Regions from separate parts of the Pleomorphomonas sp. PLEO genome, predicted to be linked through region 1. Evidence: predicted binding sites of a transcription regulator. Region 1 holds the regulator's gene; each other region holds the start of a gene.
The links. The regulator LexA, encoded in region 1, represses DNA repair genes until DNA is damaged. The targets are predictions, from matches to a motif close to TGTTCNNNNTGTGTTCNG.
Positions count from the first base shown of each region.

Region 2: ruvC (crossover junction endodeoxyribonuclease RuvC) is a predicted target of LexA. The motif match lies at 5,164-5,181, and genes of this name have one in related genera.
Region 3: radA (DNA repair protein RadA) is a predicted target of LexA. The motif match lies at 5,896-5,913, and genes of this name have one in related genera.

Region 1 is NZ_CP166625.1:3,207,516-3,214,974, reverse strand. It holds gene AB6N07_RS14870 (sensor histidine kinase) at 1-66, opposite strand, end outside; gene AB6N07_RS14865 (response regulator transcription factor) at 71-727, opposite strand; gene lexA (transcriptional repressor LexA) at 1,011-1,724, shown strand; gene queA (tRNA preQ1(34) S-adenosylmethionine ribosyltransferase-isomerase QueA) at 1,833-2,921, opposite strand; gene AB6N07_RS14850 (DUF47 domain-containing protein) at 3,232-3,873, shown strand; gene AB6N07_RS14845 (anion permease) at 3,873-4,874, shown strand; gene AB6N07_RS14840 (peptidylprolyl isomerase) at 4,954-5,421, opposite strand; gene AB6N07_RS14835 (peptidylprolyl isomerase) at 5,499-6,002, opposite strand; gene coaD (pantetheine-phosphate adenylyltransferase) at 6,079-6,576, opposite strand; gene AB6N07_RS14825 (hypothetical protein) at 6,800-7,048, shown strand; gene gyrA (DNA gyrase subunit A) at 7,171-7,459, opposite strand, start outside.
Region 2 is NZ_CP166625.1:1,325,135-1,332,593, forward strand. It holds gene AB6N07_RS05825 (5-formyltetrahydrofolate cyclo-ligase) at 7-552, shown strand; gene AB6N07_RS05830 (YmdB family metallophosphoesterase) at 573-1,391, shown strand; gene AB6N07_RS05835 (YebC/PmpR family DNA-binding transcriptional regulator) at 1,525-2,271, shown strand; gene AB6N07_RS05840 (GFA family protein) at 2,389-2,847, shown strand; gene AB6N07_RS05845 (alkene reductase) at 3,019-4,083, shown strand; gene AB6N07_RS05850 (DUF1062 domain-containing protein) at 4,148-4,765, opposite strand; gene ruvC (crossover junction endodeoxyribonuclease RuvC) at 5,200-5,715, shown strand; gene ruvA (Holliday junction branch migration protein RuvA) at 5,733-6,350, shown strand; gene AB6N07_RS05865 (SDR family NAD(P)-dependent oxidoreductase) at 6,403-7,242, shown strand; gene AB6N07_RS05870 (hypothetical protein) at 7,393-7,459, opposite strand, start outside.
Region 3 is NZ_CP166625.1:4,215,651-4,223,109, forward strand. It holds gene AB6N07_RS19580 (lytic transglycosylase domain-containing protein) at 1-127, opposite strand, end outside; partial or broken gene AB6N07_RS19585 (N-acetylmuramoyl-L-alanine amidase) at 340-1,094, opposite strand; gene AB6N07_RS19590 (SDR family NAD(P)-dependent oxidoreductase) at 1,091-1,825, opposite strand; gene purF (amidophosphoribosyltransferase) at 1,847-3,316, opposite strand; gene AB6N07_RS19600 (CvpA family protein) at 3,598-4,290, opposite strand; gene radA (DNA repair protein RadA) at 4,414-5,826, opposite strand; gene AB6N07_RS19610 (hypothetical protein) at 6,105-6,371, shown strand; gene AB6N07_RS19615 (CBS domain-containing protein) at 6,876-7,310, opposite strand; gene AB6N07_RS19620 (rhomboid family intramembrane serine protease) at 7,436-7,459, opposite strand, start outside.

The DNA.
Region 1 (7,459 bases):
GACGATCAGGATGGTGGCCATCAGTGTGGGGAGGATGCGCCAGAACAGGCGCTGGCTGAGCGTCACGACATCACCGCTCAACCATATAGCCAACGCCCCGGATCGACTTGATAAACGACGAACCGAGCTTGCGCCGGAGATTATAGACAGTAACCTCGATCGTGTTGCTCTCGGTTGTCGATTCCGCGTCGTAGAGAGCATACTCGATGTCGGTTTTGGTGACGTAACGGCCAGCGCGCTCCATCAGGAGGCGCAGAAGATGGAACTCCTTGGCCGGCAAATGCAGCGTCTCCCCGCCACGGCGAGCGACAAGCGCCGCCGGATCAAGTTCAACATCGCCCGAGACAAGGAGTGTCACAGCCCGCCCCTCCCTCCGCCGGGTAAGCGCGCGAATGCGGGCCAGGAGTTCATCGAGGTCAAACGGCTTGACGAGATAATCGTCCGCGCCACCGTCGAGCCCCTCGACGCGGTGCTTGACGCTGTCGAGCGCGGTCAGGAACAGAACCGGCGTTTGATTGGCCTTGGCGCGCAAGGCGCGCACGATGTCGAAACCGCTCATCTTCGGGAGGTTCACATCGAGAACAGCCATGGCATATTCGTTGTCCTCGCACGCCGCCAAGCCGGATTCCCCATCGCTGAACCAGTCGACGCCATACGCATGCTTTTCGAGCGCGCGCTTAAGCGACGGGCCGAGAATATGGTCGTCTTCGACAAGAAGAATACGCAGCTTGTCACCTCTCACCACACGGCTGTCGGAGCAGTATTGCATTTGCCAACTCTGGATGGCACTGCCCACTCTGACCTGCTGGAGGCTTTCGCGATAAGGTTATGCGGCCACAGCCGGATCGTCCAGCGGGCTTACTGGCGGATGGGGCGTTTTCGGTCGCAGCCCCCCTTACGGAGGCAATCCCCATTGCGGAACACACACGGAACATGTTAACTCTGTTCGTGATTTGTACCGAATCGCGCTACGGCGCAACCGACGCCGGCCGACCAGCGGGGACCAGACGATGCTCACGCGCAAACAGCTCGAACTCCTGATGTTCATTCATGAGCGTCTCAAGGAATCGGGCGTGCCGCCGTCCTTCGACGAAATGAAGGATGCGCTGGATCTCAAGTCCAAGTCCGGCATTCATCGTCTGATTACCGCGCTGGAAGAGCGCGGCTTCATTCGCCGCCTGCCCAATCGGGCACGCGCACTGGAAGTGATCAAGCTGCCGGAAACCATGCAGCCGGGCATCGGCCGGGCTCGCAAGGGCTTCGCGCCGGCGGTCATCGAAGGCGACGGTGGTCGCAAGCCTTCGTCGGCAAGTGCCGCCGCGCCGTCGCTGGATAGCCGCGACACCGTGCCGGTTCCGGTCATGGGGCGGATTGCCGCCGGTGTGCCGATCGCCGCCATCCAGACCCAGTCACACATCTTGCACGTGCCGATCGACCTCATTGCCGGTGGAGAGCATTACGCCCTCGAAGTGCGCGGCGACTCGATGATTGAAGCCGGCATTCTTGATGGCGACACCGTCGTCATCAAGAAGTCCGACACCGCCGATTCCGGCGATATTATCGTGGCGCTGGTGGATGATGAGGAAGCGACGCTGAAGCGTCTGCGGCGCAAGGGCGCGTCGGTCGCCCTTGAGGCCGCCAATCCGGCCTATGAGACGCGCATCTTCGGCCCTGACCGGGTCCGCATCCAGGGCCGCCTCGTGGCGCTGATGCGCCGCTATTAATCCACTTTTCAAAGCGGCTTGAAACGCGGGCTGACGGTTCCCGGGAAGCTGTGCTTGTCTTTCATCCCCGCGGAGGGCGCGTACCTGGGCGCCGTAGGACCGTTAGACCTATTGCGCCAATCGACTTTTCGCCGACGGGAAAAGCAGCGACGTATCGCCATAGGAGTAGAAGCGGTAGCCGCTGGCGATCGCATGTGCGTAGGCGGCATGCATGGTATCGAGACCGGAGAAGGCCGATACCAGCATGAACAGCGTCGACTTGGGCAGATGAAAATTGGTCATCAACAGGTCGACGGCGCGAAAGCGGTAGCCGGGCGTTATGAAGATGTCGGTCGCCCCCGCGAACGGTCGAACGAGGCCATCTTCGCCGGCAGCGCTTTCCAAGAGACGCAACGACGTCGTGCCGACGGCGACCACCCTGCCCCCGCGTGCCCGTACTGCATTTAGCGCCTCGGCGGTTTCTGACGAGACATGACCAATCTCGGAATGCATCTTGTGGTCTTCGGTATCGTCCACCTTCATTGGCAGAAAGGTACCGGCGCCGACATGCAGCGTCACGAAATGCCGGCCGATACCGCGCCCATCAAGGCGATCGAAGAGCTCCGGCGTGAAATGAAGCCCGGCGGTCGGCGCGGCGACCGCGCCATTTTCCCGGGCGTAGACAGTCTGGTAGTCGGCTCGGTCGTGCTCATCCTCTGCCCGACGCGCGGCGATATACGGCGGCAGCGGAATGTGACCGACCGTCATGAGCGCTACATCGAGGTCCGGCCCGGCACGATCGAAGGTCAGCGTGATCTCGCCATCCTCGCCTTTCTCCGCCACGACAGCGCCAAGGGGATCGGCTGCCGGATCAATGCCGGAAAACACCACGCGGTCGCCGGCGCGCAGCTTGCGAGCTCCCTTGACGAAGGCACGCCAACGATCCGGGGCCTCGCGCATATGCAGCGTTGCCGAGAAGCGAACTGGCTCGGCGCCATGGCGATCTCGCCGCCCTTCAAGCTGGGCGGGGATCACCTTGGTGTCGTTGAACACCAGCGCGTCTCCCGGTGACAGAAGGTCGGCGAGATCGCTGGCGTGTCTGTCCTCCAAGGCTTGGCCGGGCTTCACCACCAACAGGCGGGACGCGTCGCGCGGAACGGCGGGACGCAGGGCGATACGCTCGGGTGGCAATTCGAAATCGAAGACTGAAACTTGCATTCTTCTGCATAGACATGACCGAGCGTGAAAGGCAACGGCCAACGCCAGCGGCGGCGCCTCAACATGTCCATAGAAGGGAATGCCTTGGTACCGAGGGCCTCAAATCGCCGACGCCGGACGGATCATCCGACCCGCTACGAAGAACGCTCCGGTCCGGTTGATCGGCAAAAATGCTGAGCCGTCTATTCCGCGACGCAGAACCGCAAGGATAACCGGCTAAAAAGGCCGACCTCCCAGGAACTGCGACTAGCGCCGACAGGGTTCATCGGATAAACCGCGAGCCGAAAAGTCCAAAAAACAAGGACCAACCATGCTCGAGTGGTTCCGCAAGCTGCTGCCGCACGAAGAACAGTTCTTCGATCTGTTCGCCCAGCATTCACAGACCGTCGTCACCGCCTCGCACTCGCTGAATGCCCTCCTGTCCGGAGACGACCGCGACGCACGCATCGCCGAGATTGTAGCGCTCGAGGACAAGGCCGATGGCATCACCCGCGAGGTTCTGCTTGCCGTCCGGCGGAGCTTCATCACGCCCTTCGACCGCAACGACATCAAGGACCTGATCCAGTCGATGGACGACACCATCGACACCATGCACCGGGTGGTAAAGACCATCCTGTTGTTCGAGCAGCGTGTCTTCGATCCCGGCATGCGCGACATGGGTCTCGACATCATCCAGGCGGCGAAATTGGTTGCCGAGGCGATACCGTTGCTCAAGAACGTCGGCTCCAACGCACCCCGCTTGACGGCGCTGTCGGAGGAGGTCAGTCGCGTCGAGGGCCATTCGGACTTCCTGCACGACAACGGCCTCAAGGATCTCTACCGTCGCCATGGCACTGGCAACGCCATGAGTTACATCATTGGTAGCCAGATCTATGGCGAGCTAGAAAAGGTACTTGATCGCTTCGAAGATGTTGCCAAGGAAATCAGCGGCATCGTGATCGAGAACGTCTGATGGAGACGCTAGCCCTTCCGCTACTTTTTGGTCTGGTCGGCATCGCCCTGCTGTTCGACTTCCTGAATGGTCTGCATGACGCGGCCAATTCGATCGCGACCATCGTCTCGACACGCGTGCTCAGACCGCAATACGCAGTAATCTGGGCGGCGTTTTTCAACTTCATCGCCTTTCTGTTCTTCGGCCTCAATGTAGCGACGACGCTAGGCAAGGGCATCATCGACCCGGCGATCGTCACGCCGCACGTGGTCTTCGCGGCACTGATGGGGGCCATCGTCTGGAACATCGTCACCTGGGTCGCCGGCATTCCATCGTCATCCTCGCACGCCCTCGTCGGTGGTCTGGTCGGCGCGGGCCTTGCCAAGACGGGCTTCAGCTCCGTCGTCTGGTCGGGCCTGATTAAGACGGCCAGCGCCATCTTCGTGTCTCCGGCCTTGGGTTTCTTTCTGGCGCTGATGCTGGTGCTGGCGGTGTCCTGGACTTTCGTGAAGCGCACGCCGTTTGCCGTCGACAAGACCTTCCGGCACCTGCAGTTCGTCTCCGCGTCGCTCTACTCGCTGGGCCACGGCGGCAACGACGCGCAGAAGACCATGGGCATCATCGCCGTGTTGCTCTACTCGCAGGGTTATCTTGGTGGCGAGTTCTACGTGCCCTTCTGGGTGGTGATCGCCTGCCAATCGGCTATGGCGCTCGGCACGCTGATGGGGGGCTGGCGCATCGTCCACACGATGGGCTCGAAGATCACGCGCCTTAACCCTATGCAAGGCTTCTGCGCCGAGACGGGTGGTGCCATCACCCTGTTCATCGCCACCCATTTCGGCATACCGGTGTCGACCACCCATACGATCACCGGTGCCATCGTCGGCGTCGGTGCAGCGCGGCGTGTTTCAGCGGTCCGCTGGGGGATAGCCGGCAACATCGTCATCGCTTGGATCATCACCATGCCGGCCGGCGCCGCCATCGCTGCCTGCGCCTACTGGCTGGTCGACCTGTTCGTCTGACAGGATCATCGGCGCTCGCGCATGAAAAAGCCCGCGTCGGCACTGGCCGCGCGGGCTTTCCCAATTCAGGCGGAGAGGATCAGGTGGCGTCGGCGGCCACGATGATCGAAACAATCTTGTCGGGATCACGCACCGGCTCGCCGCGCTTGATCTTGTCGACGTTGTCCATGCCCTCAATGACCTTGCCCCAAACGGTATACTGCTTGTCCAGGAAGCGGGCGTCATCGAAGCAGATGAAGAACTGCGAGTTGGCCGAGTTCGGGTTCATGGCGCGGGCCATGGACAGCGTGCCGCGCACGTGCGGCTCGGCATTGAATTCCTGCTTGAGGTCGGGATACTTCGAACCGCCGGTGCCGGTGCCCTGAGGGCAGCCGGTCTGAGCCATGAAGCCCTCGATCACCCGGTGGAAGACGATGCCGTCGTAGAACTTCTCGCGCACCAGCGTCTTGATATGGGCGACATGGTTGGGTGCAAGGTCCGGCCGCATCTCGATGACGACGGTGCCCTTGGTGGTTTCCATGACGAGGGTATTCTCGGGATCCTTGATATCGGCCACGCGGGCCTCCTTTCGGGTCTGTTTTGCCGGCAGTGCTCTTATCACGGTCGGCTGGGAAGTTCGATCGGTCAGTTCGGAGCAGAAGCGAGGCGCGCCTTGACGATTTTGTCCGGGTTGGCCGGCGGCTCGCCACGGTTGATCTTGTCGACCACATCCATGCCGTCGGTGACCTGCCCCCAGACGGTGTACTGACCATCGAGGAAGCTGCCGTCGGCGAACATGATGAAGAATTGCGAGTTGGCGCTATCGGGGTCCTGAGCACGCGCCATGCCGAGGGTGCCGCGCCCGAAGTGCGTCTTCGAGAACTCGGCAGGAATATCCGGCAGATCGGAGCCCCCCATGCCGGTCCCCGTGGGATCGCCTGTCTGGGCCATGAAGCCCTCGATCACCCGATGGAAGATGATGCCATCGTAAAAGTGCTTGCCGACCAGCGCTTTGATCTGAGCGACATGCTTCGGTGCGAGGTCGGGCCTGAGCTCAATGGTCACCTTGCCCTTGCTGGTCTCCAGAATCAGCGTGTTGTCGGGCGACGCGGCCCAGGTACGAGTGGACCAAGCGCCAGTAGCCAGCACAAGGCTGGTGGCGGCGAGCGCCGCGAGAAAGGTCCTGCGGATCACATCGATCTCCCTGTATTGTCGTGGTGGCCGTTCAATGGGCCGAATATCGGGCGCGGAGTTTCTCCGCCACCTGCGGCGGAACAAAGGCGGCGACGTCTCCCCCCAATCGAGCGATCTGCTTGACGAGACTGGAGGCAATGTGCCTCACCGCCGGAGAAGCGCCGAGATAGATGGTGTCGATCTCCGGTGCCATGGCCGCGTTCATACCCGCCATGCCCGACTCGACGTCGAGGTCGGATGCATTGCGAAGGCCACGGATGATGGCGTTGGCGCCATGCTCGCGCGCTGCGTCCACGAGAAGGCCGGCGAAGGCGACAACTTCGATTCGGCCACCGGTGCGGGCGGCGATCGGCGCAACAAGGTCACGCAGCATGGCTTCGCGGTCGGCGGCGTCGAACTCGCCTTTCTTCTCGTGATGGGCACCGACGGCGACAACGAGCCTGTCGAACAGACGGGATGCGCGCTCGATGATGTCGAGATGACCATAGGTGGCCGGGTCGAACGAACCGGCGTAAAGGGCTGTCTTCATGGTCACCTGAATAGCCGTTTCGCCGCCTGTTAACAACTGCGCGCCACGCCGAAGCGGTCGCCGCGCAGCCAAGTCCGTCGGATCTAGGCACTTGGTCGCATTAACCAGTCGTTAAGCATTAACCCCGATGCGTTCAATCGTCAGGAGCGCGTTAACTGCCAGGTAACGATCCCGACCCAAACTCGATCCTTACATTAGGTCTCGCGCAGGAAGGCGGACTGACATGACGAAGCATCGTGTATTGCGTTTGAGGAAGATGGCCCTCGTCATGGCCGGGCTTTCGGCTGCCGTTCTGTCAATCGGCGCGACGGAACCCATCTATCCGGAAGTCGGCCGAGGTGACCAAGTCTCAGATATAGGCCATTGCGCCGTCGAAACGGTCGACGGTCTGAAGGTTTGCGCCAAAGAGGCGCGGACCAACGTGGGCATCACGGTCACCACCGTGGCGGCAGGTCTCACCATTGTAGACTGACGAAGACCATCGAAGAACAGGCGAGGTTCTACCGAGCTTCACCTAAGATGCGGTAAGGGCGCAAGACGTTTGGCCATCGTCTTGCGCCCTGTCTTTTTAAGATTTCCGCGCAGGCGCCAGGATCACTCCTCGGCGCCGTTCTCTTCTCCGATATCGGTGATATGCTCGACCGATACCACCTTCTCGCCCTCAGCCGTATTGAAGATACGGACACCCTTCGAGGCGCGCGAGACGATGCGAATCTGGCCGACCGGCACGCGAATCAACTGACCGCCGTTGGACACCAGCATGATCTGATCAGTGGGCTCCACCGGGAACGCGGCGACCAGCTTGCCAATCTCGTCGAGCTTGCCCTGATCGGTTGCCTTGATGCCCTTGCCGCCGCGGCCTGAGATTCGGAACTCGTAGGAC
Region 2 (7,459 bases), 1.9 Mb from region 1:
ACGCGCGTGCGCAAGCTGGCGCTGTCGCGTCGCGACGGACTTGGCGCCGCGGCGCAGGCGGAAGGTTCGGCGGCCATTTCCGACCGGGTGCTGGCGCTCGATCTGCCTCCTGGCTGCGCGGTTTCGGCTTTCCTGCCGATCCAGAGCGAGGTCGATCTATCGGAGGCCATCGCCGGGCTTGATGCGCGCGGCCACCCAGTCGGTTTGCCGGTCATGGTGGAGGGCGGGCTGGTGTTTCGCCGCTTCCGGCCGGGCGATGGACTGGTGCCGCTCGGCTTCGGCACGCGCGGTCCCGGCCCGGATGCTTGCGAAGTCGTGCCGGACGTTCTCTTGATGCCGCTCAGCGCTTTCGACCGGCGCGGCGGCCGTATCGGCTACGGCCGTGGCTTTTATGACCGCTCCGTAGCCGGTTTGCGCGCCGCTGGCCGTTTTCCCCGCTTGATCGGCATCGCCTTCTCGGTGCAGGAAGTGGCTGCGGTGCCCATGGAACCCCATGATGCGCCACTCGACATGATCGTCACCGAGCGGGACGCTTTCCGCTTCGCTCCTTGACGCGGGGAGAATACCGGACAATGCGATTGCTGTTCGTGGGAGACGTGGTCGGCCGCTCGGGTCGCAATGCGATTTCCGACATCCTGCCGGGCCTGATCGCCGACTATGCCATCGACCTCGTGGTGGTCAACGGCGAGAACGCCGCCGGCGGCTTCGGCATCACCGAGGAGATCTGCCAGGACTTCCTTGATGCCGGCGCCGACGTGGTGACCACCGGCAATCACGCCTGGGACCAGCGCGAGGCGCTGGTGTTCATCGAGCGGCAGCCGCAACTCCTGAGGCCGGCCAACTACCCGCCGGGAACGCCGGGACGCGGCGCCACGGTCGCCATCGCCCGCAACGGTGCCCGTGTGCTGGTGGCCAACGTCATGGGGCGCGTCTACATGGACGCGCTCGACGATCCCTTCGCCGCCGCTGATCGCGAACTCAGCGCCTGCCCGCTCGGCAGCATGGTCGACGCCGTGGTGGTCGACATGCACGCCGAGGCGACGAGCGAGAAGCAGGCCATGGGCCACTATCTCGACGGCCGTGCGTCGCTGGTCGTTGGCACCCACACGCATGTGCCGACCGCCGATTATCAGATCCTCGACGGCGGCACGGCCTATCTGTCCGATGCCGGCATGACGGGCGACTATGACAGCGTGCTGGGCATGGAAAAGGACGAGCCGCTCAATCGCTTCCTGCGCAAGATCCCGACGGCGCGTTTCCAGCCGGCGCTTGGCGAGCCGACGCTGTGCGGCGTCGCCGTCGACGTGAGCGACGCGACGGGTCTTGCCGAGGCGATCGGGCCGGTCCGGATCGGTGGCCGCCTTGCCGAGGCATTGCCGACCTTTTGGTAACGGCCCCGGCTGGATTTAGCGCCAACAAACGCCTATAAGGCGCCCCATTCGTGGATTTTGTGCCGTGATCGATGGTCGCGGAGGCGTCTGGCAGCGCCCCCCGCGCCCCTTCGCGGTTCCCTCAGGAGGCAATATGGCCGGTCATTCACAGTTCAAGAACATCATGCATCGCAAGGGCGCGCAGGACGCCAAGCGGTCGAAGGTCTTCGCCAAGCTTGCCCGCGAAGTTACCGTGGCCGCCAAGATCGGTGGTTTGGATCCGGCGATGAACGCCCGCCTGCGTCTTGCCATCCTCAACGCCCGCGCCGAGAACATGCCCAAGGACAATATCGACCGGGCGATCAAGAAGGCGGCCGGCGCCGACACGGCCAACTTTGACGAAGTGCGCTACGAGGGCTACGGCCCCGGCGGCACCGCCGTCATCGTCGAGGCGCTGACCGACAACCGCAATCGCACCGCCTCGGTGGTCCGCTCGATCTTCACCAAGGCCGGCGGCGCGATGGGCGAAACCGGCACGGTTGGATTCATGTTCGAGCGGTTGGGCGAAATCAGCTATCCGCTCACCGTCGGTTCCAATGACGCCGTGCTGGAAGCCGCCATCGAGGCCGGCGCCGACGACGTCGAATCCGACGAGGAAGGGCATTTCATCTACTTCGCCTTCGAATCGATGGGGGAAGTGACCAAGGCGCTCGAAGCCTTGCTGGGCGCCGCCGCGTCGATCAAGTCGATCTGGAAGCCGAAGACCACGTCGAACCTCGATGAGGAAAAGGCGCAGAGCCTGATGAAGATGGTCGACCTCCTGGAGGACGACGACGACGTGCAGAACGTCTACACCAACATGGAAGTCTCCGACGAAGTGGCGGCCAAGCTCGCCGGCTGAGGCCGGCCCTGCGTTTCGGGTTGTTCGCGCCCGCCGTCGCCTTCGGGTGGACGGCGGGCGTTTTTCATCTGGCAATGGCACCGCCTCCTCGTGCTATCGTTTTGCCAGAGGTGCGAGATGAGCGAAGACGGACATTCCGGCGGCTGCCAGTGCGGGCGGGTGCGTTTCCATGTCGATGGACCACTCGGCCGGGCGAGCATCTGCCATTGCCGGATGTGCCAGAAGGCGTTCGGCTCGTTCTTCGGGCCGCTGGTGTCGGCGCCCAACGATCGTTTTGCCTGGTCGCGCGGCGAGCCTGCATGGTTCCAGAGTTCCAACAAGGTGCGGCGCGGCTTCTGCGGCCATTGCGGCACGCCGCTTGCCTATGACTGGGGCGGGCCGGCGCTGGAGCTGGCCATTGGCGCGTTCGACGATCCCGAATCGGTGCCGCCGGCCATCCAGGTCGGGCTGAAGCACCGGATGAGCTGGTTCTCCCGCCTTGCCGACCTGCCGACCCGGTCGCCGGACGAACAGGACAAGGTCGATCGCTTCCAGGCCGAGATCGTCTCGTTCCAACACCCGGACCGAGATACCTGAGGTCATGCTGACTTCATAAGAGATTGATTTAATACCGCTACTCTGTGTTCACGGAAATGTTCATGCGCGAGCTCTAGGCAGGGCCCGCGGCGGCCACTAGAAATGCGTGCATATACCCCTATTTCTGGCCCTTCATCGTTACCACCCAGCATCCCGCCAGGAGCTTGCTTCATGCCCACCCTTTTCGATCCCGTCCGCCTCGGCGCCCTCGAACTCCGCAATCGCATCGTCATGGCGCCGCTGACGCGGGCGCGCGGCACCGACGATCGCGTTCCCACCGATGTCATGCGCACCTATTACGAACAGCGGGCGTCGGCCGGCCTCATTCTGACCGAGGCGACCATCGTCACGCCGAAGGGCGCCGGCTATGCTCGTACGCCCGGCATCTATTCCGATGCTCAGGTCGAGGCCTGGAAGCCGATCACCGAAGCCGTGCACCGGCGCGGCGGCAAGATCGTCATGCAGCTCTGGCACGTTGGTCGCATTTCCGATCCGTCGCTGCTCGACGGTGATCTGCCGGTGGCGCCGAGCGCCATTCAGCCGGCTGGCCATGTCAGCCTGCTGCGGCCGATGCGTCCCTATCCGACCCCGCGTGCCCTCGACATCGCCGAGATCCCCGGCATCGTCGAGGCCTTCCGCCAGGGCGCTGAGAACGCCCGCAAGGCCGGCTTCGACGGCGTGGAGATCCACGGCGCCAACGGCTATCTGCTCGATCAGTTCCTGCAGGACAAGACCAATCAGCGCACAGACGTTTATGGTGGCCCGGTCGAGAATCGCGCCCGGCTGATGCTGGAAGCGGTGGACGCGGCGATCAGCGTCTGGGGCGCCAGCCGCGTCGGCCTGCATCTCGCCCCGCGCGGCGATAGCCACGACATGGGCGACAGCGATCCGAAGGCCACCTTCGGCTACGTTGCCCGCGAGGTCGGCAAGCGCGGCATCGCCTTCATCTTCACCCGCGAGCATTTCGGCGACGACCGTCTGACGCCGCATATCAAGGAAGAGTTCGGCGGCGCGCTGATCGCCAACGAGGGATTCACCTTCGAAGAGGCCACGGTGGAAGTCGCCGCCGGCCGCGCCGATGCCGTTGCCTGGGGCAAAGAATACATCGCCAACCCCGACCTCGTCGAACGCTTCCGGACCGGCGCGGCTCGCAACCCGCTGGTGCCCGAGACCATCTACGCCGAGGGCGCCCTCGGCTATTCCGACTACCCGGCGCTCGACACCGTCACGGCCTGACAGACTCGACAATCCTTAGCCGACAAAAACGCCCCGCGATGCGACCGTCGCGGGGCGTTTTGCTTTAGCCGGCGGCGGCCACGATGGCCGGTGCGTCCTCGACGCCAACAAGATCAAGGCGGATGATTTGACCATCGCGAGGCGGCCGGTTCAGCGCATTCCCGCCTCCGATCACGGTCAGCCGGCCCGCGCCCGCCAGGGCGGCGATCCGGTTGCGAGCGAGATCGAGTTCGCTTGCTAGCAGGCGATCGAGACGCAGGCCGACCGGATAGGGCACGGCGAGGGCAATCTCGGCGCCTGTCGCGCCGGTCTTGCCGCCAACCACCACCCTTTCGATCTCCACCGTGTCGGACTGGACGATCAACGACGTCTTGCGGCGAAGGGCGGGGAGATCGAAGGCGAGACGGCGGACAAAGGCCGGGTCGCCGGTCCTCAGCGCAGCGAGCTCGTCGGGCGGCACTTCGGTCGCGAGACGGCGTTCGAAGATCGGGCGGTTCCAGGTGCGATCGCAGTCGTCGCACTTGTAGATCAGCCAGGCGTCGAGCCGCTTGCCATTGGCATTGAGGCGAATCTTGCCGCTGGGATGGAAAGGGCGGGCGTCGCCGCAGGTCGGGCAGGCAAGGACGGGGCGGGGACAATCGCGCGGAACGATGGTCCAGCGAACGAGGACGTGGTCGGACATGCCGGGGTCTTCCTAAAGGGAAGTCCAGCGGCGGGACGGACGAGGCCCGACGGGGCGGGCACGGCGTGGCGGATGCGCGGATTAATTCAAGGGGCGTGCGGCGGGATGCCGACGGCGGCAAAGCCAAGCCGGTCTCGATCCGCCACCCGATGGACATGAAAAGCCGTTCGGAAGCCAAGGCCTCCGATGATGCAGGTGCTGCGGGATGAGACCGGCATTACGACGGCAAGACGATGCCTCTTCATGTTTCCTCAAACGGATCGGCTCAATAGCAGGGCCGACGCCGGACGCAACCAGGAAGCGGGGCGAACCTCCACTCGGACCAGGTTTGTTGCGGGGATGTCACCATCCGCAAGGCCGTCCTGGGCCGCGACTGGTGGACGGTTCCTGGTGCCCATCTGTACAAACCATGAACATATGGATAGCGTGCCGCCATGACCACTGTGACGCGAATCATCGGCATCGATCCCGGCCTCAGGCGCACCGGCTGGGGCGTCATCGACAGCATCGGCAATTCGGTGCATTTCGTCGCCTCGGGAGGGGTGACGTCCGACGCTGGCATGGACCTCGCCTCGCGGCTCGTCCAGATCCACGACGGGCTCGACGCCGTGCTGCACCAGTTCCAGCCCGATGAGGCGGCGATCGAGATCACCTTCGTCAACAAGGACGCCGGTGCGACGCTGAAGCTCGGCCAGGCGCGCGGCGTGGCGCTTCTGGTGCCGGCGCGACGTGGCTTGCCGGTTGCCGAATATGCGCCCAACGCGGTGAAGAAGGCGATCGTCGGGGCTGGGCATGCCGAGAAGGGGCAGATCCGCGTCATGGTCAAGGTACTGATGCCAAAGGCGACCTTCGACAGCGACGACGCGGCCGACGCGCTGGCCATCGCGCTGACGCATGCCCATCATCGTAGTTCGGTTGTGGGCCGGTTGGCGAAATTGGCGGCCGGGTGACGGGCGGGGAGAATAGCATGATCGGCAAGCTCAAGGGTGTGGTGGACAGCTTCGGCGACGATTGGATGATCCTCGACGTGCATGGCGTCGGCTATCAGGTCTATTGTTCGTCGCGCACATTGCAGCGGTTGCCGAAGGCCGGCGAGGCGGCGGTGCTGGCCATCGAGACCATGGTTCGCGAGGACATGATCCGCCTCTACGGCTTTTCCAATGACATCGAGCGCGAGTGGTTCCGCCTGCTGATGACGGTACAGGGCGTGGGCGCCAAGGTGGCGCTCGGCGTGCTGTCGGTTCTCGATCCCGGCCAACTCGCCACCGCCATCGCCATGCGCGATCTGGTCGCCATCGCGCGGGCGCCCGGCGTCGGCAAGCGCGTCGCCGAGCGCATCGCCACCGAACTCAAGGACAAGGCGCCGGCCTTTGCCGACGCCGATCCGTCGGTGATCCGCATGGCCGTCGACGTCGCCGAGGCGCGCGTCTCCGGGCCGGTGGCCGAGGCGGTGTCGGCGCTGGTCAATCTTGGCTATGCGCAATTGCAGGCCGCCGCCGCCGTGCAGGCGGCGGCTAAGGCGGCCGGCAGCGAGGCGACGACCACCCAGCTGATCCGCCAGGGGCTCAAGGAACTGGCACGCTGACGCGGGACGGCCCTGTCGTCGCCGCCAAGATTCAACCAATCAGGAGGCCGCCATGGTCGAAGGCATCATCACTACGGGCAAGGTCGCGGTGATTACCGGCGCGGCGCGCGGCATCGGCCGGGCGGCGGCGCTTCGTCTCGCCGAGCGGGGCATGAAGCTGGTATTGGCCGACGTGCTCGGCGGCGAACTGGCGGCCACCGCGTCGGCAGCCAAGGCGCTCGGCAGCCCGGAGATCATTGCCGTGCCGACCGATGTCGGCGACAGGGCGGCGGTCGAGGCGTTGGCGTCGGTGGCTTTCGAGCGCTTCGGCGGCGTCGACGTGCTGATGAACAACGCCGCCATTGGCGAGGGCGGCGGTGTCCTCGAGAACTCCGACAATTGGCGCAAGCTGATCGACGTCAATTTCTGGGGCGTCGTCAACGGCGTCCAGGCGTTCGTGCCGCGGATGATCGACAGCGGCAACCCCGGCTATGTTATCAACACCGGCTCCAAGCAGGGCATCACCACGCCGCCGGGCAACGCCGCCTACAATACGTCCAAGGCGGCGGTGAAAGTGGTGACGGAACAGCTCGCCCACGAGCTGCGCAACCGGGACAGCCGGCTCACAGCCCACCTGCTGATCCCCGGCTGGACCTTCACCGGCCTGACCGCCACCGATCCCTCGACCGAGAAGCCGGCCGGTGCCTGGCATGCCGTGCAGGTGGTGGACTTTATGCTGGCGGCGCTCGCCAAGGGCGAATTCTACATTCTCTGTCCCGACAATGAGACGCCGCGCCACCTTGATGAAAAGCGTATGGCCTGGGCGATCGGCGACGTGATCCACAATCGTCCGGCGCTCTCGCGCTGGCATCCGGACTACAGGGACGCCTTCGGTCGCTATATCGAGGAATGAGAGGCTGAGGGGCTGGTTTGCGGCTTGCCGCCGGCGCCCATGACGGGCCATGAGCGGCAGTGAGTCGCGATGAATCCAGGGGATTCGCCATGAACCGATATGGACTCAGATGAGTCCGGTCGGGTTGCCGGGGGAGCCGCCGCCGGTCGGTCAGTTGGTGGCTTTTTGACTGTCTGTCGCCAGCACTTCGACGTCGGCATCCTCACCGGAGACGACG
Region 3 (7,459 bases), 1.0 Mb from region 1:
TCTCGGCTGTAACCGCGTGCGATCTGTTCTTCACGCCGAACAACAGTTCGAAAATACTATCCGGCTTTTCGGCGTCGTCGACAGGGATCGGAGCATCTGCCTTGGCGGACCGGGCAGTGTCTGCCATGGCGGGCACCATAAGAGTGCCTGTAAAAAGAAGCGTGGCGGTCACAAACGTTTTGATCGGGCTCATGCGGTCTCGTTTCCATTGCCTCCCAGCGGGGCAAGGAACTGCCGGACGAATCGGGCCATGCGGGGCCGTCAATGTGGCGCATGCCAGCCATGCGGCCGCGAAATCGTCCGCATCTTCGCCGCATTATTTGCGCAGCCAGCAAAGGATCAGGCCGTCGCGGAGGCCTCGAAAGCGGCGGCTACACGGGTCAGCGTATCCATGGTCGAAGCATCGGCACGGCCGTCGATTCGGGCCGGTCGCCAGTGGCGCTGAAAGGCGCGAACGACGGTCTCTGTGCTTTCGTCGAAAATCCCGGAAAGCGGAGCGTCAAAGCCTATACCAAGGAGAAGCCGCTGGAGTTCCAGCACCTTTTCGTCCTCATCACCCCGAGCGAACGCCAAGCCGTGATCCAGCGGCGCCGGAGATACCCAAAGGCCGATGCCGAAAGCTGCGCACCACTCCCAAGGGAACAGTTCACCCGGATCTTCCTTGCGATCGGGGGCGATATCGGAATGGGCGACGACGTGATGGGGGGGATGAAATGGCGGGAAAAGATCGAGCGGCATAGCCCGATGACCGCCTCAATCTGCCGGTCCGGAAATGGACGATATCCAAACTCATGGCCGGGATTGGCGACCTCTATGCCGATGGAGCGCGAGTTGAGGTCGGTAAGGCCCCGCCAGAAAGAACGACCGGCATGCCAGGCGCGGCGACTCTCGTCGACCAGTTGGAAAACGTGGCCGTCCTCGAACACGACGTAGTGGCTCGACACCTGCGAGCGCGGATCGCACAACCAGTCGCGAGCGCCCTCTTCCGAGCGCATGCCGGTGTAGTGAAGAACCAGATGATCGATGGCGCTGCCCGGCGGGCGATGGCCTGAATTGGGTGAAGACCAGGCGCGACCGATATCGTGAGGGCTCATTGCGGCGGCTGCAGCTTCTTCCACGAGAGCGTCGGAAAGTCGTAAAGCGCACCACTATGTCCATCAGTTGCCTCGAGGATCGAGACGATATGAGGGGCGAGGTCGGCGGGGGTTGCGAGCGTATCCGGGTCCTCGCCGGGCATGGCCTGGGCGCGCATGCGCGTCCTGAGCGGTCCGGGGTTGAGGAGATTGACGGCGATACCGAAGTTTTTGACTTCCTCGGCATAGGCCATGACAAGGGCGTTGAGAGCCGCCTTTGAAGCGGCATAAACGCCCCAGAAGGGCGCGCCTTTCCAGGCAGCGGCCGACGACACGAACAGACAGCGGCCGGCCTGCGACTGGCGAAGCAGCGGATCAAGCGAACGGATCAGCCGGTAATTGGCGGTGACATTGACGGCGAACGCCTGATCCCATTTCTTCGGATCGATGTGCCCCACCGGAGCAAGTCCGCCCCCCAGAAGACCGGCGTTGCCGAAGAGCGCGTCGATCCGGCCGAAACGCTGGCTCAGCGCCGCGCCGAGTTCATCGATACGCGAGGGATCGGCAAGATCGACCGGTACGAGCGAGGCAGAGCCACCGACGTCACGGATGGCGTCATCAAGTTCCTCAAGACCGCCCTGCGTGCGGGCGACGGCCACCACATGCCAACCGGCCCGGCCAAGTGCCAGCGCCGCCTCATAACCGATGCCACGCGAGGCGCCGGTTACGACCACGATGCGTTTTTCGATCACCTCGTTCCTCCCCGTAGGCACTCAGCCGGCGTCGGCCAGAAGCGAAAGCTGACGCACCGGGCCGGAGCCCGCGGCGTCGGTCAACGCGGTCGGATATTCGCCAGTGAAACAGGCATCGCAATACTGCGGGTGCTCATTGTCGCGAGCGGTGGAACCGACGGCGCGATAAAGGCCGTCAATCGACAGGAAGCCGAGACTGTCCACCTGGATGTAGCGCGTCATCTCCTCGATCGACATGCGCGACGCCAAAAGCTTGCCCTTCTCGGGTGTGTCGACGCCGTAGAAGCAGGAATCGGTGGTCGGCGGCGAGGCGATGCGCATGTGCACCTCGGCCGCTCCTGCCTCGCGCATCATCTGAACGATCTTCAGCGAGGTGGTGCCGCGCACGATGCTATCGTCCACCAGCACGATGCGCTTGCCCTCAATCACCGTGCGGTTGGCGTTGTGCTTCAGCTTCACGCCCATGTGGCGGATGGTATCGGTCGGCGCGATGAAGGTACGGCCGATATAGTGATTGCGGATGATGCCGAAATCGAAGGGTATGCCGGATGCTTCGGCAAAACCGATGGCGGCCGGCGTGCCGCTGTCGGGCACCGGGATCACCACATCGGCATTGGCCGGCGTTTCGCGGGCAAGTTCGGCGCCGATGCGCTTTCGCACCTGGTAAACCGACGTACCGCCATAGACCGAATCCGGCCTAGCGAAATAGACATGTTCGAAGATGCAGAACCGCGACGGCCGCCGCTCGAACGGACGAAGACTCTCGATGCCGCGCTCGGTGATCACCACCATTTCGCCAGGTTCAACCTCGCGCACGAAATGGGCGCCGATGATATCCAGCGCGCAGGTCTCGGACGCGAGGATGGCGGCGCCGTCGAGGTCGCCGAGGATCAGCGGCCGGAAGCCGTAGGGATCGCGGCAACCGATCATCTTCTCCTGGCTCATGCAGACGATGGAATAGGCACCTTCCACGGCACGTAGCGCATCGACCAGCTTATCGACCATCGCCGCCTTCTGGCTGGTGGCGACGAGGTGGAGGATCGTCTCGGTATCGGAGGTTGACTGGAAGATGGCTCCCCGGCGCTGAAGATCGCGCTGGATCGTCATGGCATTGGTCAGGTTGCCGTTGTGGGCCAGTGCAAATCCGCCGACCGACAGCTCGGCGTACAGCGGCTGAACGTTGCGAAGGCCGGAACCACCAGTGGTGGAATAGCGTGTATGGCCGATCGCCCGATCACCTGTCAGACGGCCCAGCACCTTGGCCTTGGTGAAGTTATCACCAACAAGGCCGATGTGTCGCTCAGTGTAGAATTCCTTGCCGTCGAAAGTGGTGATGCCGGCGGCCTCCTGGCCGCGGTGCTGCAAGGCATGTAACCCCAGGGCAGCAAGCGCAGAAGCGTTTTCCACGCCGAAGACGCCGAAAACGCCGCATTCCTCATGGAATCGATCGTCATCATCGGCAGCGAACGGGTCGAGGGTGAAATCGTCCATGGTTGGCCTACCCACTTTCGAGATTTCATCTGATCCCGGCTGATTGCTTCACAAGGCCGGGGATGCTGGAAGTCTGCGGCGCTCCGCATCTCCAAATATGAACCGCAAGACCCGACCCGAGCAGTCGGATTTCGCTTCGGCGACGCGTCGTTTCGATCCGCGTTCAGGAACGCCCGAAGACCGTCGCGCAGGCAGGCATATAATGCATTCGGCGCTGTCTTCAAAACGTCAAATGCGCCGGACGGATCCGACGCATTCGCATATCGTGCTCAAACGACCGCTCAAGGCTTGGGTTTGGTGGTCGATTGAATGAGTTGGTCGAGGCCGTTTTGCTCGCCCTGCTTGTAGGCACCATCGCTCGGCGCGGCATTGCCAGGGGCCACGTCGCTTGGCGCAGCGTCGTCGGCCGGCGGCTGGCTTTCTTCGCCATCGGGTACAGGCGTGCCATCGTCAACGCTTGGATTCTGGAACTGGTCGAGGATCTTCTTTTCAGGATCCTCAGGCAACGCCGCCATCAGCTTGGCGCCAAGCGCATTGAGCAGCGGCCGGGACTTGGCCTGGGCCACCCATGCCGGCTGAGACGCCTCGTCATGAATGAACCAGTTGAAGAACAGCATGCCGACGACGACCAGCAGGAGGCCGCGCGCCGCGCCAAATACGAAGCCCATCGTGCGGTCGAGCGGGCCGATACGGCTGTCGAGCACGAAGTCGGAGATGCGCATGGTGATGAAGCTGACGATGATCAGCGTAATCACGAAGACGCCACCAGCGGACGCCACCATCGCCAGCTGCTTTTGCGAAATATGCGGCTGAACGTAAGGCAACACATGACCATAGAGGAGGAAGGCGGCGACCGCGGCAGCAACCCAGGCGGCGATCGACAGCACCTCACGCACGAAGCCACGGATCATGGCGAGCAACGCCGAGATCAGCATGACCACGATGAGGATCCCGTCGAGTAGCGTAATCGACATCTTTGCCCCTTTGGCGGCCGAAGTCCGGCCCCTGATTCCTTCACGCCGATATCGAATTAACGGTAATGGCCCGAACTCGCAAATTCAATCAACGGACAGCTCCGACGTGGACCACCCTTCTGCTTATCCACCCTGCTCGCGGCGGGGGGTCGTCGCGTCGGCGGCAATGCGCGTGACGAGATCGACGAGTTGGGCGACAGCGGCGCGCTTCAAACCGGTCGGCGCCTCGCCATTTGCGAGCTTGGGGCCGACCGCCCTGGCAAAACCCAGTTTTTCAGCTTCCTTGAGACGAGCGGCGGCGTGCGCCACGGGCCGGACGGCGCCCGACAGACTCACTTCTCCGAAATAAACGCAGTCATGGCCGAGCGGAGAGCCGGCCAGCGAGGAAACCAGCGCCGCGGCGACCGCCAGATCGGCAGCCGGTTCCTGGATGCGGAGACCACCGGCAACGGCGAGATAGACGTCATGCTGGCCAAAGCGCACCCCGCAATGGGCTTCCAGCACCGCGAGAATCATGGCGAGCCGGCTGCCATCCCAGCCGACGACGGCGCGGCGCGGCGTACCGAGCGAGGTGGGAGCCACCAACGCCTGGATCTCGACCAGCATTGGCCGTGTACCCTCCATGCCGGCAAAGACGGCGGCGCCCGCCGACGAGCCATCACGCTCGCCCATGAAAAGTGCGGACGGGTTCGGCACTTCCCGCAAGCCGTCGCCGGTCATCTCGAACACGCCGATCTCATCGGTGGGGCCAAAGCGGTTCTTGACCGAACGCAGCACGCGGAAATGCCGGGCACCGTCGCCTTCGAAATAAAGAACGGCGTCGACCATGTGCTCGACGACTCGCGGGCCGGCGATGGAACCATCCTTGGTGACGTGTCCAACCAAGACAACGGTGGCGCCGCTCTCCTTGGCGTAGCGAACCATCGCCTGGGCGGCGGTGCGCACCTGCGTCACCGTACCGGGCCCGGACTCGACCATCTCCGTCCACAGCGTCTGAATAGAATCTATGACGACCAGATCTGGCGTAGGACCGTCGGCAAGCGTCGTCAGGATATCCTCGACCGAGGTCTCGGCGGCAAGAGCCACCGGCGCGTCGGAAAGGCCCAGCCGCTCGGCTCTGAGGCGCACCTGCGCCACCGCCTCTTCTCCCGAAACATAGACGACGCGCGCGCCCTTGCGAGCCAAGGTCGCAGCCGCCTGAATGAGAAGGGTCGATTTGCCTATCCCCGGATCACCACCGACAAGCAGGGCCGATCCTCGCACGAAGCCGCCACCGGTGACGCGGTCGAGTTCGGCAATGCCGGATTCGAGGCGCGGCGTTTGAGCAATCTCGCCGGACAGCTCCACCAACGGCACGACGCGCCCCTTGCGCATCGGCCTGCCCTTCTGGCCGAAGACGCCGGAGCCAATGGCGCCGCCGCCGCCGACTTCCTCGACAAAGGAGTTCCAGCCTCCACAGGCTTCGCACTTGCCCACCCAGCGCGGACTGACAGCGCCACAGGACTGGCAGACGAATTGGGTGGTGCGCTTGGCCATGACATCTCCGGTGCGGGACTCGATCCCATCCGATAAAGCTGCGGACAGGGTTGACGAACCATGACCGAGCGTTCCTGTTTTGTCCACACAAAAAGACGTGCTTCTCCCGCGTGGCACGGGAAAACCGCCTTCAATGCAAACACTTAAATGTTGATCGCGACCGCGAGCCGACAGGAGAGGTCTGGCGCGCCGTGACGCCTTAGTTTTGTCGTCATTAGCCAACAAACAACGCTTCTAGCGTATGTGTTCTCCCGTAGCAGGGAGCTAAGGACCGTGCCATGAACCCGACCAAGACCATGATTGCCGATGCTATCCGCCGCTTCCAGATCGAGGCCACGCCGGCCTGGACCAGCCTTGCCGCGGGTGGAGACACGCCCGAACTCGATCACATCGAGGCCCATTCCAATACGATCAGCACCGTTGATTGCCTGTTCGATGGCAGCGCAACCATCGTGCTGAAAGGTGAGCGCACCCTACCGGCGCGCATCTTCGGCCGCTTCGATTCCCGCCGCGCCGAGGTCGATCACATCATCATCGCCGCCTGAGCGCCAAGAAAAAAGCCGACCAGCGGGCCTCCGCCGATCGGCTTCCCAATGCCATGAACTGCACGATTTCAGATGACGCCTGCCACGATGGCGACGACGAACAGAAACGCGGCGCAGACGACGAGGGTGTTGAGGCTACGGGTTAGGCTCATCGCGGGTCTCCTTCGTGCCTTGACGATCATCAAGCTACAGGACCAGCCGTCCTCCTGACGATTGCCGAAACAGAACGTTTCAACCTGTTCATGAGCTCCGCCTTTGGCGGAACCGTTGTTTGCGTGACCATCACGTCGCGAGATGGGCCACTCACCCAATCGATCGATCGGGCTTGACGAAATCTTAACTGCCTCTCGCCCAAGCGCAACCAATTTTGATCCAACCGCCATGGGCAATAAGGCGATAGTGTTCTAACCTTCTACGATAAAAGAGAAACTTATTGCCACACGGCATGGTTTTGCCCCGATTGCTGGGGAAAACCATGCCTATGTCCGTCATCCGCCGCTGGTTTCAGGTGGCGAGCAGGTAGTTGCGGATCTCGGAAGCCTGATGCTCGATGTCGGCAACGCGATGCTTCACGACGTCGCCGATCGACACCATCCCCACCAACTTTCCATCCTCCACCACAGGCAGATGGCGGAAACGGCCGGTGGTCATCATGTCCATGAGATCTTCAACCGTATCATCCCGCGTACAGGTGCTGACCTTGCGCGTCATGTGCGCGGTGGCAAGCTCTTCAAGCACGCGCGCGCCGTGCAAAGCCAGCGAGGCGACGATGTCGCGTTCCGACAAGATGCCGATGACGCGGCGGTCATCATCGACGAAAATCAACGCACCGATCTTGTTGCCGGCCAGTCTTGCCACCGCCTGCCCAAGAGACATTGAACGGTCACCGGTGATCACGTCTTCGCCCTTGGCGGATAGAATCTGTTTGACGGTCGTCATTTCCATCCCTCCAACTTGTTCCTGACAAGGAGATCGCCTGTTGGTCGGCGACCTGCTCCTCGTCTTCCCTGGACAAAGATGGGATGAATCGAGCGGTCTGGCAAGCAAGACCTAAGGACTTTCCCTTAGCCGGGTCGACTTATGGTCGG